Filimonas effusa: one gene and its partner. The protein of the gene in region 1 interacts with the protein of each later gene in a pairwise test. Links are inferred from orthologs where the notes say so. Each region holds a gene or a part of one and is shown in the gene's direction. Other genes may lie near its edges.

Region 1 (3,164 bases):
ATGCCGCCCACCGTGCGCAGAGTGTTCGTACGCTTAAGGCCGCTATACATAAAGGCATTTCGGTATTTATATTTCCTGAAGGTACATTTAACGAAACGCCCGATCCGCTGAAATCGTTCTACGATGGCGCTTTCCGTATTGCCATAGAAACCCAGACGCCGTTACAGCCGGTGTTATTTGTAGATACGCTTGACCGGATGCATTATAAAGGGGTGCTGACGCTTACTCCGGGCCTTTGCCGCACTGTATTTCTTGACGCCATAGCGGTGAAAGGGTATACCATGGCCCAGCTTCCCGAGCTGAAACAAAAGGCGTATGCCATAATGGAAGCCGGTTTGCGCCGTTACCGTACTTATACTACGGTGGCTGCAAAAGAAACAAGCGTATCTTAGCAGCTTAGAAACATGAATTCGAACCAGCACATACAATTTCCGGAAGAAGTTTCTTCCCAGCCTGTATTGTATGCCGAAGTGGTGATACCGCTGGCGCTGCCTAAGAACTATACCTGGGCTGTTCCGGCGCATTATCAGCAGGCAGTACAACCCGGCGTGCGTGTAGAGGTGATACTTGGAAAGAATAAAAAATATGCGGGACTGGTGAAAAGGGTTTTTCCTGAAAAACCTGAAGCTTTTGATCCCAAGCCAATACTGAATGTGCTGGATGACGAGCCGTTGCTTTTCCCACAGCAGCTGGAGTTCTGGCAATGGATGGCCAACTACTATATGTGTTCGGAGGGCGAGGTAATGCAGGCCGCCATTCCTGCCAACCTGAAGCTTTCCAGCGAAACCATCCTGCTTTGGAACGATGAACATGATGAAGATTTCTCGGACCTGGATGACGAAGAGTTTGTTGTAGCCGAAGCTTTACATATCAAAAAAGAACTCAGGCTTACCGAAGTGCAGCAGGTGCTGGATTCCAGCCATGTATATCCTGTTATCAAACGGCTTATCGAAAAGCAGGTATGCCATGTGTGGGAAGAGCTGAAAGAAAAGTACAAGGAGAAAAAAGAAACTTATGTACTGCTGCATCACAGTTACCGCCAGGAAGAAGCGCTGGCAGCGTTGCTGAACAACTGGGGCACGACCAAAGATGCCAAAACGCCCAAGGCCCCCAAACAAATGGAGTTGCTGCTGGCTTATCTTCACCTGGAAAGAAGCCAGGGCGAAGTGCCACAGCCGGAGTTGCTAAAAAAATCCGGCGCCTCGGCAGCACAGTTAAAAGCGCTGATAGATAAGGGCATCCTGAAAACAGAACGACGGGCTGTGGACCGTATCGCCGCGTTACCTAAAGACATACAAATAGACTTTACCCTCTCTCCTGCCCAGCAGGCAGCTGCAGATGCTGTTGCAGCTGGGTTTTCTGAAAAACAGGTATGCCTGTTACATGGCGTTACCTCGAGCGGTAAAACACAGGTGTACATTAAACTCATGGAAGCCTGCATACAGCAAGGACAGCAGGTATTGTTCATGCTCCCGGAGATTGCGCTAACGGCACAGATCATACGCAGGCTTCAAAAACATTTTGGCGGACATATCGCCATTTATCATTCGCGCTTTAATCCGAATGAGCGTGTTGAGATCTGGAGCAAGGTGAAGAGCGGGGAAATAAAAATAGTGCTGGGCGCCCGTTCTGCGGTGTTCCTGCCTTTCCGTCAACTGGGGCTGATCATTGCCGATGAAGAGCATGACGCTTCTTATAAACAACAGGACCCTGCTCCGCGTTATCATGCGCGCGATGCAGCTATTTATTACGCTTCCCTGTTCCAGGCGAAGGTATTGCTGGGATCGGCCACTCCTTCTATAGAAAGTTACTATAATGCCCAGCAGGGTAAATACACGCTGGTTGAATTAAATGAGCGCTATGGCAATGCCGAGATGCCGCAGATTGAAATAGTAGATGTAAAGCGGGTGGTGACGCAGGACCGTTCGAAAGTAATTGTTACACCAGACCTGCAGGCGGCCATCCAGGCTTCACTGGATGAGAAGAAACAGGTGATCCTGTTTCAGAACCGCCGTGGTTACTCGCCTTACCTGCTGTGTAATGTATGTGGCTGGATCCCTCAATGTGAGCATTGCGATGTTACGCTTACGTATCATAAAGCCAAAAACAAAATGGCCTGTCATTACTGCGGCACTACTTACCCCGTGGTACATACCTGCGCCGCCTGTGGCAGTCACCAGTTTCACCAGAAGAACTTTGGAACGGAAAAGATTGAAGAGATGGTAGCCGAAGCTTTTCCTGAAGCGCGGACTGCGCGTATGGACTATGACAGTGTAAAAGGGAAACATGATCATGATAACCTGATCAAACTATTTGAACAGCAGAAAATAGATATACTGGTAGGCACCCAGATGGTGGTAAAAGGGCTGGACTTTGAGCATGTGAACCTGGTGGGGATCCTGGATGCGGATGGCATTTTGAACTTTGCCGATTTCAGGGTCAATGAAAGAGCTTATCAGCTGATGGAGCAGGTTAGCGGCCGCGCGGGCCGCCGTTCGGGGCTGGGACGGGTAATGATACAGGTAAGCAATACTCATCACCCGGTGTTACAGTTTGTACAGCAACACAACTACAGGCAACTGTTCCAGGCAGAAATAGCCAACAGGCAAATGTTTGCCTACCCTCCTTTCACACGCATTATACAGCTCACTTTTAAACATAAAGAAACCCTGATAGCTGAAGAAGCAGCCATTCAAATGGTCAATGGCTTAAAAGCCAGTTTTGGCGCTTTTATCAACGGCCCTGCCGAGCCGGTCGTTAACCGTGTCAGGAACCAATATCTCTGGGAAATATTGCTGAAACTGCCTAAGAATAACCAGCTGATCCAGCAGTGCAAGCAGCAGATAGCCCAGCAGATAGTGATCATACAATCGAATAAAAGATACAGAAGTGTTGGTATTGTACCGGATATTGACCCGGTGTAGGGATAGAACGGCAGATCATGGTTTGGAAGGATTGGCAGTAGTTTAAACTTAAAAAATTATGGTGCAGGAAAATATATCATTACTTGGGTATAACACGTTTGGGATTGATGTGCAGGCTAAACATTTTGCACGTTTTTCGAGCCTGGCGGAATTGCAGGAACTATTGGAATACAGGAATGCCAGAGCGGGCGCTACTGTTGTTCCTTTGCCGATGCTTATTCTTGGCGGTGGAAGTAATAT
Region 2 (3,000 bases), on another replicon or contig:
CACTGCACGTTATATTACAGAAAATTACAATGGAAGGTTTCCGGACAGCTACCCCGATATCGTAGCGCTCAAAGGCGTGGGCCCCTATACCGCCGCCGCCATCGCCTCTTTTGCCTTCAACCTGCCCTATGCCGTACTCGACGGCAACGTGTTCAGGGTGCTCTCAAGGGTATTTGGTATCGATATCCCCATCGACAGCACACAAGGCAAAACGCTTTTCGCTGAATTAGCCCAGGAAACGCTCGACGATACCAGGGCCGGCGAGTTCAACCAGGCCATCATGGACTTCGGCGCCACGGTTTGTAAACCGCTCGCCCCTCTTTGCACCGTCTGCCCCATGCGCCATTTTTGCGAAGCCTACCGCCATGGCAACGTAAACGTATTACCCGTTAAGCAAAAAGTACTGCAAAAGAAAACGCGCTGGTTCAGCTGGTTTGTTCTCCGCGTTAATGATAAAATGTTTATCAGGAAACGCGGCAGCGGCGATATCTGGGAAAACCTGCACGAATTTTACCTCGTAGAAACACCCGCCCAGCCACACTGGAACAAACAGGAATTGGATACCTTGCTCAAAAACCAGCTCGCGGTAAACAACTATGAACTCGAAAATGCAGGGCCCGTAACATCACAACAGCTTACCCACCAGACAATAAAAGCACAGGTGCTTACCCTGCGCTTGCCCGAAATCCCCGAATCGCTGCGGGAAAAAGAATGGCTGCCCTACCGGAAGGTATCACAACTGGCCTTCCCAAAACTGCTCAGCCAATGGCTGGCAGGCTGGAAACTATAAACCATCACTGCAAACCTTACTTATATAAGCAATAAAACGTCGCACATTTAAGGGACTCCATCAACCTGCCACCCCGCTGGCATCATCAACCCGGGTTATTCCGGCCTCTTTCCAGACCAGCTGCACCAAAGCCGCACTAAAGCCGCCTTAGAGCCGTCTTAAAGCCGCTCTTAAATTACACCCGCCCTTTCCCGATTTTCACAAATGCCTTCCACAGGCCGGTTGTTTTGGCATGAATTTTCCGTTGTGAACACAAACAATGTGCATCAGGGATCAGGGAACCCCGGCTTATTCAAGGGGTTTATTCTTAAAGATATACTACCAGATTTCATTGTTTTTATTTAATTTTCAAAAAGAATTAATTTTAAAGAACAAGTCCGTATTCAATAAAAAGGCGATTTAAAACCAATTGTATGAGAGGAGTTAACAGAGTAATGCTCATTGGCAACCTGGGTAAAGATCCGGATGTACAATATCTTGAAGGAAATATAGCCGTAGCAAAGTTTCCCCTGGCGACAACAGAAACGTATAAAGACCGAGCAGGTAAACTGATCTCCCAAACGGAATGGCATACAGTGGTACTGTGGCGCGGACTTGCCGAGCTGGCCCAGAAATACCTTCACAAAGGCAGCCTCATTTATGTGGAAGGCCGCCTGCGTACCCGCAGCTGGGAAGACAAAGAAGGTAATAAGAAATTCGCCACCGAAATCGTAGGCGATAACCTGATTATGCTGGATAAACGCGGCGACGGCCATACAGGCTTCTCCGGCCCGGCAATAAGCTCAGGCGAGTCTATGGAAGGCTTCGACAACGACGATATCCCGCCTCCCCCTACCCATGGAGACCCTTCAGAAGGACTGCCTTTCTAATCGTAATCCAACAAACTCGTATTATAACGATGTTCTTTAATTGCCTTAAAAAACCTGCATCGGATTTTTCGTTCATTACGGCGTAACTTTCTGAAAGAAAAATTTGATGTAGGTTTGGCACTATTAAAAGCAACAATATTGGCTACTGATCACCCGTTTTCGTTCCTGCCGGCCGTTTACCCCGGCGGAATCGCAGCTATAGATACGCAGGCTACTACCGTTTTGGTGATCCTCCTGGTCATCCTGCTGGCATTCTCATTTGCCGTATCGGGCGCCCAGGTGGCGTTTTTCTCGCTTACGCTGAAAGACGTGAACATGCTCAAAACAAAACAGCAGAACGCCTATAAACGTATCATAGACCTGCTCGAAAATCCCAAGCAGCTGCTTGCCAACCTCGTCGTAGCCAATGTTATTGCCAATGTAACCATCGTTATCATCGCCAACCTGGTAATAGATGACGTAGCCAACCTGCAAAGAATTGAAATGGTTTGGCTGCAGTTCCTCATCAAAATAGTAAGCATCGCAATATTGCTGCTGTTGTTCGGCGAAATCCTTCCCAAAGTAGCAGCCACCAATAACAATATCCGGTTTGCACGCGATACAGGCATCATTATAGAAGCAGCAAGCTACCTGTTCAGCGGCCTTTCAAAAAGACTGCTCCGTTTGTCCGATGTCATTGAAAAGAAATTCGCTGTCAGGGCTACCAGCTACCATCTCTCAGAACTAAACGACCCCGATGCCGATACAGAAGATGAGGCCGCAGAAAAAGAAAAAAATATCCTGCAGGGCATCGTCAAATTCGGCAACATTACGGTTAAACAGGTCATGAAAACCAGGGTCGACGTCTCCGGTATTGAATATAATACCAGCTTCAGCGAACTGGTGGCCAGGGTCGAAGAACTGCACTACAGCCGCCTGCCCGTTTACAAGGAAAATCTCGATGAAGTGGCAGGGCTCATTCATACAAAAGAACTGCTGCCCTATCTCGACCAGCCCGATAATTTTAACTGGCATACCCTCATGCAGCAACCTTATTTCGTGCATGAGCAAAAACTGATAGAAGACCTGTTGCAGGAATTCCAGCAGAAAAGGATCCACTTTGCCGTGGTTGTCGACGAATTTGGCGGCACCAGCGGTATCGTTACCCTCGAAGATATTGTGGAAGAAGTGATCGGCGATATCAAAGACGAATTCGACGAAGAAGAAACTTTCTATAAAAAGCTCGACGACAGCACCTATATCTTCGAAGGCAAAACCATGATCTTCGACGTGTGTAAGGTCATGAACCTGCCACTCGACACGTTCGATTCCGTAAAAGGCGAAGGCGACTCCCTCGCAGGC

What was found. The genes of interacting proteins can lie anywhere in the genome.
Region 2: the proteins of priA (region 1) and ESB13_RS15735 interact in binary tests that used the Escherichia coli proteins (3 or more experiments, as listed by UniProt). The link is inferred for Filimonas effusa from one-to-one orthologs.

The regions. Positions count from the first base shown.
Region 1 is NZ_SDHZ01000001.1:1,970,984-1,974,147, forward strand. The notes cover bases 77-3,164. They hold priA (replication restart helicase PriA), read left to right. Parts: upstream 77-404; coding sequence 405-2,924; downstream 2,925-3,164. Other genes in these bases: ESB13_RS07375 (lysophospholipid acyltransferase family protein), read left to right, coding at 77-392; murB (UDP-N-acetylmuramate dehydrogenase), read left to right, coding at 2,983-3,164. Outside these bases: more of ESB13_RS07375, read left to right, coding at 1-76.
Region 2 is NZ_SDHZ01000002.1:1,111,524-1,114,523, forward strand. What follows is about bases 8-2,931. They hold ESB13_RS15735 (single-stranded DNA-binding protein), read left to right. Parts: upstream 8-1,203; coding sequence 1,204-1,659; downstream 1,660-2,931. Other genes in these bases: mutY (A/G-specific adenine glycosylase), read left to right, coding at 8-790; gldE (gliding motility-associated protein GldE), read left to right, coding at 1,774-2,931. In the rest of the region: more of mutY, read left to right, coding at 1-7; more of gldE, read left to right, coding at 2,932-3,000. UniProt on the Escherichia coli protein: Plays an important role in DNA replication, recombination and repair. Binds to ssDNA and to an array of partner proteins to recruit them to their sites of action during DNA metabolism. Acts as a sliding platform that migrates on DNA via reptation.